Regions from separate parts of the Shewanella sp. MTB7 genome, predicted to be linked through region 1. Evidence: predicted binding sites of a transcription regulator. Region 1 holds the regulator's gene; each other region holds the start of a gene.
What was found. Region 1 encodes NrdR, which represses ribonucleotide reductase genes. Its sites were predicted from a motif close to AAACACNANATNTNGTGTTT; they were not measured.
Positions count from the first base shown of each region.

Region 2: a site for NrdR is predicted at 993-1,012, ahead of nrdA (class 1a ribonucleoside-diphosphate reductase subunit alpha). Genes of this name have one in related genera too.
Region 3: a site for NrdR is predicted at 1,232-1,251, ahead of nrdD (anaerobic ribonucleoside-triphosphate reductase). Genes of this name have one in related genera too.

Region 1 covers NZ_CP085636.1:1,954,180-1,957,375, forward strand. The annotation lists gene glyA (serine hydroxymethyltransferase) at 1-949, shown strand, start outside; gene nrdR (transcriptional regulator NrdR) at 1,098-1,547, shown strand; gene ribD (bifunctional diaminohydroxyphosphoribosylaminopyrimidine deaminase/5-amino-6-(5-phosphoribosylamino)uracil reductase RibD) at 1,594-2,730, shown strand; gene HWQ47_RS08205 (riboflavin synthase) at 2,735-3,196, shown strand, end outside.
Region 2 covers NZ_CP085636.1:3,040,145-3,043,340, reverse strand. The annotation lists gene ubiG (bifunctional 2-polyprenyl-6-hydroxyphenol methylase/3-demethylubiquinol 3-O-methyltransferase UbiG) at 1-43, shown strand, start outside; gene HWQ47_RS12955 (HAD family hydrolase) at 43-738, shown strand; gene nrdA (class 1a ribonucleoside-diphosphate reductase subunit alpha) at 1,160-3,196, shown strand, end outside.
Region 3 covers NZ_CP085636.1:3,907,853-3,911,048, reverse strand. The annotation lists gene HWQ47_RS16970 (response regulator) at 1-74, shown strand, start outside; gene HWQ47_RS16965 (hypothetical protein) at 292-1,005, shown strand; gene nrdD (anaerobic ribonucleoside-triphosphate reductase) at 1,283-3,196, shown strand, end outside.

The sequences.
Region 1 (3,196 bases):
TGCTGTATTTATGGCACTGCTTAATGGTGGCGATACAGTACTGGGCATGAGCTTGGCCCACGGTGGTCACTTGACTCACGGCTCTCACGTAAGCTTCTCTGGCAAGTTATATAATGCAGTTCAATATGGTATTGACGAAACGACGGGTAAGATTGATTACGCCGAAGTTGAACGTCTTGCAGTTGAGCATAAGCCAAAGATGATCATCGCAGGTTTCAGCGCTTACTCTGGTATTATTGATTGGGGCAAGTTCCGTGAAATTGCTGACAAAGTTGGTGCTTATTTGTTTGTCGATATGGCTCACGTAGCAGGGCTAGTCGCTGCGGGCATCTACCCGAATCCACTCCCACATGCGCACGTTGTAACAACAACGACCCATAAGACATTAGCCGGCCCTCGTGGTGGACTTATTCTGTCTGCAATCGATGATGAAGCTATCTACAAGAAGCTTAACTCAGCGGTATTCCCAGGTGGCCAAGGTGGTCCTTTGATGCACGTTATCGCCGCTAAAGCGGTGGCATTTAAAGAAGCACTAGAGCCTGAGTTTACAACGTACCAAGAGCAAGTGGTTGTTAATGCTCAGGCGATGGCTAACACCTTTATTGAACGTGGTTATGATGTGGTATCAGGTGGTACTGATAACCATCTATTCCTGCTTGACTTGATCGCTAAAGATATCACAGGTAAAGATGCCGATGCGGCGCTAGGTCTTGCTAACATTACGGTAAACAAGAACTCAGTACCAAACGATCCACGCTCACCATTTGTGACCTCAGGTCTTCGAATTGGCTCGCCAGCGATTACTCGTCGTGGCTTTAAAGAAGAGCAGTCAGTCGAGTTAACTCACTGGATGTGTGATGTGTTAGATGACATTACTAATGAAGGTACAATTGAACGTGTTAAGAAGCAGGTTCTTGAATTGTGCGCTAAGTTCCCTGTTTACGGTTAACCTTAAGGGTTAAATCAGGTAAACTTCGATGGCCGCTTTTTAGCGGTCATTTTTGTATCTGACGATTGTGATCAAGTAAATGTCGACTCTAAATTAGAGTCGAGACTCTAATTAATTATTTTTATTATATTTTCCTGCTGGAGGCTCAATGCATTGTCCATTTTGCAGCGCAACTGATACTAAGGTAATCGATTCCCGTTTAGTGGCTGATGGCCATCAAGTCAGGCGTCGTCGAGAGTGCGTCGAGTGTCATGAACGATTTACTACCTTTGAAGGCGCCGAGTTAGTCATGCCTCGGGTAGTCAAGCAAGACGGTAGCCGTCAGCCTTTCGATGAAGAAAAATTACGCGGTGGCATGCTTAGAGCGGTCGAAAAACGTCCAGTTTCTATGGAGCAAATTGAGTTGGCTCTGACCAAAATTAAGTCAACGCTTCGTGGGACAGGTGAACGAGAGGTTAAATCAGAAATGATAGGTAATCTGATGATGGATCAGTTAATCAATCTTGATAAGGTAGCCTATATACGTTTTGCCTCTGTGTATCGTGCATTTGAAGATGTTTCTGAGTTTGGCGATGCCATCGCTAACCTACAAAAATAAATGAATCTATTGAACGTGTGTGAATCATCTCAAGGTTGAGAGCTTTATGTGGTCTATAGAAGATATTGAAATGATGAGTCGTGCTATTAAGCTGGCACGCAAAGGGTCATACACCACTCGCCCAAACCCGTGTGTGGGGTGCGTGATAACCAAAGATGGTCAATTAATCGGTGAAGGCTTTCACATTAAAGCGGGAGGTCCTCACGCTGAGGTGCATGCTCTGGCGATGGCCAATCGTGATACTGAATTAGGTGCAAAAGGTGGCACCGCCTATGTCACGTTGGAGCCTTGTAGCCATTATGGCCGCACACCGCCGTGTGCCGAAGCGTTAATTAGAAATCAAGTGGCGCGAGTCGTTGTCGCCGTCGAAGATCCTAACCCACAAGTATCAGGACGGGGGATTGCCATGCTCAGAGAGGCTGGCATTCAAGTCGATGTTGGCTTGCTTAAAGATGAAGCCCGACGGATCAACCCAGGTTTTATGAAGCGAATGGAGACAGGTTTACCTTGGGTAACGGTTAAATTAGCCTCGAGTCTTGATGGTAAAACGGCGCTATCAAATGGTGTCTCTAAATGGATAACGGGTCCAGAAGCTCGCCGTGATGTACAGAGATTACGTGCACGACATTGTGCGTTAGTTACAGGCGTTGAAACCGTATTAGCCGATAACCCATCACTGAATGTTCGTTATAGTGAGCTGGGTTATGTGGCAGATAAACTTAGCGCAACAGAGTTGCACCAGCCCTTGCGAGTCGTACTCGATAGTCGTGCTCGTTTGACTACCGACTTAACCTTGTTTGCTGTTGATAGTCCGCTCCTCTTGGTCTCCTGTGTGGATTATCCTGATTCTGAACAAGCTAAGTGGCCCGCTTATGTCAGCCAGACTACATTGTCTTCTGATGAGTCTGGACGGGTGAGTTTAAGGGCGCTTTTTGAATTTCTTGGTAAGCGTTGTAACTCAGTGCTTATCGAAGCGGGTGCCACCTTAGCGGGCAGCGTTATCGCACAAGGCCATGGTGATGAGTTGGTGCTCTACCAGGCGATGAAAATTTTAGGCTCCAGTGGCCGTAACCTAATCACACTTCCAGATTATGATGTTATGTCAGACGCGCCGAAGATTAAGCTCATAGACGAACGTAAAGTTGGGGCTGATACCCGCTTAACATTAGATATAAGGTCATAAAGTCATGTTTACTGGGATCATTGAATCAGTAGGTTTATTGCGTAAAATTGAACGGCGTGGTGATGATATTCGTCTTACTGTTGCCAGTGGAAAGTTAGATCTGAGTGATGTACGCCTTGGTGACAGTATTGCCACTAACGGTGTGTGTCTGACGGTTGTTGAGTGCATGAGTGATGGTTACGTTGCCGATATCTCTGCCGAAACCGTTAACTTAACCGGTTTTGCTCATTATCAGGTTGGCCGTAAGGTTAATTTAGAAAAAGCAGTAACGCCGACGACTCGCTTAGGTGGGCACATGGTCAGTGGTCATGTCGATGGCGTAGCCAGTATCGATGACAGGCAATACCGGGGGAAGGCGATTGAGTTTTGGCTTACTGCCCCAGCCAGTCTGGCGCGTTACATTGCTCATAAAGGATCAATCACCATCGACGGTGTCAGTTTAACGGTTAATGAAGTAAAAAATAAC
Region 2 (3,196 bases), 1.1 Mb from region 1:
CGATGTGAACTACATGATAGCGACTAAAAAGAGCGAGGATTAATGAGTAGAGCATCCCAAGCTGGTGATCCACTTTTAATTAAAGCCGTTCTGTTTGATCTTGACGGCACCTTAGTTGACACCGCGCCGGATCTTATTGCCGCGCTTAACCTGAGTTTAGCTGAGCATGGCTATCCTCAAGTAATGGTAGATGAGATGCGGCAAGTCGCGTCAGACGGTAGTTTGGCGCTTGTTAGCGCTGCGCAACCAAACATAGATGAAACAAAGCAGATTGAGATACAGCAAGGATTACTTCACCACTACGCCCGAGTAAATGGCAAGCACAGCCAACTATTTGATGGGATACTTGTTCTACTTGATTATCTCGACGATCATAGTATCCCCTACGGTATTGTCACCAATAAACCCGCCCGTTTTACCCGTCCTCTGTTAACGTCATTGGAACTGACTGCCAGAATGAAAACTGTGATCAGCGGTGATAGCACGCTAATGAACAAACCTAAACCGGCGCCTATGTTGCTCGCAGCACAGCAAATTATCTGTGCACCTGAACATATCCTCTATTTGGGCGATGCAGAGCGAGACTTAGTCGCTGCAGCAAACACCAATATGCTCGGGGGTATTGCGATGTGGGGCTATATAGCACCCGATGCTCATCCACAAAATTGGCCAAGTAATTTTTCTTTCCAATCTGCTCAAGATGTGGTGGCGTTTTTGATGGCAGAAAGAAAAAAATAGCCGATGGTCTCAGGTGATTTTTTGAGTCTTTGATCCAAAAGATCGCCAATCAAGCTCACCAGGTTGGCATAGCCATTTTCCTATCAAGATGGATCAAATCGCTCTCTAGCCCAGTAGAAACGGTCATTAAAAGTCAGCTTTGGCTACCCCTTTTTTTTATCCTCAACTTATCCACAAGATGCCCCCAAAGACTTAACCAAAATCAGACTTGCAAAATCCCAATAACCTCACTATCTTGTACCTTATAAATTTAAAAGCACCATATATAGTGTGTAAGATACAATCCGAGACACAAGAAACTGTTCATTTTTTATCATGAACATCACCACTTTTTTTGAATGTTTCGATTGTTTACATGGCATTTAAAGGCCGACAGATTCTTAGTCAGCTACACACATATAAACATCAGGACCTTTCTTTAATGAATAGCAATCTTAAAGTCACTAAACGTAGTGGCGAACGCGAAACCATCGATCTCGATAAAATACACCGTGTGATTACATGGGCTGCTAGGGATCTGAAAAATGTATCCGTATCAGAGGTTGAACTTCGCTCTCACCTGCAGTTTTTTGATGGGATCCCAACAGAAGCTATCCATGAAACCATCATTAAAGCGGCAGCTGATCTGATCTCTCCAGAGTCTCCTGATTATCAATTTTTATCAGCTCGTTTAGCTATTTTCCATCTCCGTAAAAAAGCCTTTGGTCAATTTGAACCACCAAAGCTTTATGATCACGTGACTAACCTTGTTGAGATGGGGAAATATGATGCCCATATCCTGCAAGACTACAGTCGTGAAGAGTTAGATATTTTAGATGGCTATATAGATCACTGGCGCGATATGAACTTTTCCTACGCAGCAGTAAAACAGCTCGAAGGTAAATATCTTGTTCAGAACCGTGTCACTCACGAGATCTATGAGAGTGCTCAGTTCCTCTATATTTTAGTAGCGGCATGTCTGTTCGCTAACTATCCCCGTGAAACGCGCCTAGACTACATCAAGCGTTTTTATGATGCGGTGTCGACATTTAAAATATCTCTGCCAACACCCATTATGGCTGGTGTACGAACCCCTACACGTCAATTCAGCTCATGCGTATTGATTGAATGTGGAGATAGCTTAGATTCTATTAACGCGACCTCATCGGCTATCGTTAAGTATGTCAGTCAACGTGCAGGCATAGGCATTAACGCAGGTAGAATTCGTGCATTAGGTAGCCCTATTCGTGGTGGTGAAGCTTTCCATACTGGATGTCTGCCATTCTTCAAGTATTTTCAAACAGCGGTTAAGTCTTGTTCACAAGGCGGCGTTCGCGGTGGTGCTGCGACCCTTTTCTACCCTATTTGGCACCTTGAAGTTGAATCTCTGTTAGTGCTTAAGAATAACCGAGGCGTTGAAGATAACCGAATTCGTCACTTAGATTACGGTGTACAACTTAATAAACTCATGTATCAGCGTCTTATTAAAGGCGGTGTGATCAGCTTATTTAGCCCATCCGATGTACCAGGACTTTACGATGCCTTCTTTGAAGATCAAGATGAGTTTGATCGTCTTTATCTGCAATATGAAGCGGATCCAAGTATTCGTAAGAAGCAAATTAAAGCATCTGAACTGTTTGGTTTGATGATGCAAGAACGGGCATCTACTGGCCGTATCTACATTCAGAACGTGGATCACTGTAATACTCACAGTCCATTTGATAGCAAAGTTGCCCCAATCAGACAATCAAATCTCTGTCTTGAGATTGCATTGCCGACTAAGCCTTTGAACAATGTGAATGATCCCGATGGTGAAATCGCACTTTGTACTCTATCGGCGCTTAACTTAGGTGCAATCAAAGATCTATCTGAGCTTGAACCTCTGGCTGATCTCGCGGTGCGTGCTCTGGACAATCTACTCGATTATCAAGATTACCCGTTAATTGCAGCTGAAAAGTCATCGATGAACCGCCGTACCTTAGGTATAGGTGTGATCAATTTTGCCAATTATTTAGCCAAAGAAGGCGTACGTTATTCTGATGGTTCGGCGAATAACATTACTCACAAGACATTCGAAGCGATTCAATACTACCTGTTAAAAGCGTCTATGAATTTGGCAAAAGAGCAAGGCGCATGCCCCGCTTTCCATGAGACGACTTATTCTAAGGGCGTGCTTCCTATTGACACTTATAAGCGTGCTCTGGATGCCATTTGTGATGAGCCGCTCCATATGGATTGGGAAACTTTACGTCAAGAGATCGTGACTCACGGTTTACGCAACTCGACACTTTCAGCGCTGATGCCATCAGAAACATCATCGCAGATCTCTAATGCCACCAATGGTATTGAGCCACCGCGTGGTCTTATTAGTGTTAAGTCCAGTAAAGATGGTCAACTGAAGCAAGTTGTACCAGATTTTGAAAAGTATCAGTATAGCTATGAGCTACTTTGGCAGATGCCAAACAACGATGGCTATATA
Region 3 (3,196 bases), 2.0 Mb from region 1:
AGTTAAGAGAGTTAAGATCTTATATCGGCATACCTATCTTAATAGTATCGACAGTCAAACTGTTCAGCGCTTAAAGATCAGGCAAAACTTGCTGGAGCTACTGGTTGGTTTTGTAAACCCATCAAACAAAATGAGTTAATGCCTACTGTGTTGCAACTGCTTAATTTACATTAATTGAGTGAGTTTTATTCCTCTTCATCTTTATTTTCAAATCCTTATTTAAAAGATTAGTTTCGGCGTAATTAATGCATATGAATGTTCATATCTTCCTAATACGCCGAATTTTTGACAATGAATCCAATCGTTAATACTACAAGCACAGCAAGTCAGCTGACTAACACTAGTCTTGCTGATAAATATGGTATCAACAGTAACCAAGCTGAAGCAGGAAAGCATAGCGATAAAGTGAGCTTAAGTCAGACCAGTCACTCGTCGAAGGTTGGCAGCAAGGAGCAGGTTAAAGATGAGTCGGTGTCCCTGTCACCTAGAGCCGTTCGAGCGCAGAAGATTGAGAGTATGGCGAAAGATTTTTTTGCTGATGGTAATTTCTCAAGCACTGATTTGCCTAAGTTGGTTCAGAGATTATATCAAGACGGTATTTTATCAGAAACTCAACTAAACCGTTTGTCACAGGGAGGCATCGAACTGCCAAAGTCTCAAGATAAAGTGCAAGATATGAAGACATTTATCCAATCAAAGCGCAATGAATTTGAAAAAACATCTCAAGATGACAAGTCTATGTCGAATGTATTGATCACGTTATTGGATGACGCAGAGTCCGTGTTAGATAATATGGACAGTGTACAAAGTAAAGAAACCAGCCAAGAAGCCGCACGGGTTTCCTCTCAACTGAATGTTTACCTACAGGCCGATGTTGAGATGAGTGCGAAAGATAAAGATCAATGGCAAGGGCTTAAATCCTTGATGCAACTGGCTTCCTCTATGGGGGATAGTCAGCAAGCTGGCGGACAGCTCAATAGTTACTTAGCTTTAGGAAAATATTAACATTTGAAATAAAATTTTCTTGTAAGTTTTATCCACAACTTTTACCTTTTTTATCCTTTATCTAGCCCGATTTATCGGTATGGTCAAGGGGCAAATATGAGATAAGTGGCCTCAATGGCACTTATGTTTTGTTCTTTTCTCACATCCGCAATAATATGATCAAGATCAATGTTCTCAACGTTAGTTTGTAGCTTAATACGCAACATATTGTGCTTTCGATCTAAACTAACACTATATGTGGTGTTAATTGCAGCTTCACTTGAGGAGATTATAAACAATGCCAGTGGTTATTAAGCGAGATGGTTACCGCACGCCTTTTGACGAAACAAGGATTAGAGATGCAGTTGCAGCAGCGGCAATCTCGGCAGGTATTGAAGATAATAGTTATGCAAATCAAGTGGCAAATAGAGTCGCTGAATCTGTGGCTGATAAGCAAGAGATTGATATTCACGACCTACAAGATGTGGTTGAAAATCAACTTATGGAAGGGCCATATAAGTCCTTAGCACGCGTGTATATTGAATATCGTCATGACAGAGATCTACACCGCGAAACTAGCAGCCGTTTAAACCGTGAGATCCGTGGTTTAGTCGATCAGAGCAATGCCGCGCTTCTCAATGAAAATGCCAATAAAGATGCAAAAGTGATCCCGACTCAAAGGGATCTACTTGCTGGTATTGTGGCTAAACATTATGCGACCAGACATATATTGCCAAAAGATGTGGTCGCGGCCCATGAATCGGGTGAGATCCATTATCACGATCTCGATTATGCACCATTTTTCCCTATGTTTAACTGTATGTTGATAGATCTTGCAGGCATGTTGACCCAAGGTTTCAAAATGGGTAATGCCGAGATAGATACTCCTAAGTCAATTTCGACAGCGACAGCCGTAACAGCACAAATTATTGCGCAGGTTGCCAGTCATATTTATGGTGGCACTACCATCAATCGCATCGATGAAGTGCTCGCGCCTTTTGTGAAGAAGAGTTATGACAAGCATTATCAAGTCGCCCTGAAATGGGAGGTAAAAGATGCAAAAGCGTTCGCGACTGCGCAAACGGAGAAGGAGTGTCATGATGCTTTCCAGTCTCTTGAGTATGAGGTTAACACTTTACACACTGCCAATGGTCAAACCCCTTTTGTGACCTTTGGTTTTGGTTTAGGCATCTCTTGGGAGTCTCGACTAATCCAATCTTCTATGATGCAGGTGCGGATAGCAGGATTGGGTAAGAATCGTAAAACGGCTGTCTTTCCTAAACTGGTTTTTGCTATTCGTGATGGTGTTAATCACAAAGTGGGTGATTGCAACTACGACATTAAGAAGTTAGCACTTAAGTGCGCCACAATGCGTATGTACCCAGACATTCTTAACTACGAACAGGTCGAGAAAGTAACAGGTTCATTCAAAACGCCTATGGGTTGTCGAAGCTTTCTTGGCACCTATGAAGAGAATGGTGAGTTAATTCATGAAGGTCGAAATAACTTAGGGGTTGTGAGCCTTAACTTGCCGCGTGTTGCCTTAGAATCAAAAGGTGATGAAGCCGAGTTCTATCGGATTCTAGATCAGCGTTTAGTAATTGCCCGTAAAGCACTTGATACTCGTATTGAACGTCTTGAAGGCGTGAAAGCCAGAGTGGCTCCAATCCTGTATATGGAAGGGGCTTGTGGTGTGCGATTAAATGCCGATGATGAGATCTCAAGTATCTTTAAAAATGGCCGAGCCTCTATCTCTCTTGGTTATATTGGTTTGCATGAAACCATTAACGCGCTGTTTGGTTTAGATAAGCATCTGTATGATTGCGAAGTGCTGCGAGAGAAGGCTATCGAGATTATCAAGTATATGAAGGCTGCCACAGAGAAGTGGACTGAAGAGACGGGTTACGCCTTTAGCCTCTACAGTACACCGAGTGAGAACCTTTGTAGTCGCTTCTGTAAACTAGATACTCAGGTGTTTGGCGTGGTAGAAGGTGTGACTGAAAAGGGTTATTACACAAATAGCTTTCACCTTGATGTTGAGAAAGCCGTTAATCCTTATGACAAATTAGATTTTGAGCAACCTTATCCTGAATTAACCAGTGGTGGATTTATCTGTTACGGGGAATACCCCAATATGCAGCATAATATCGAAGCCTTAGAAGATGTATGGGATTACAGTTTTAGTCGCGTTCCCTATTATGGCACTAACACA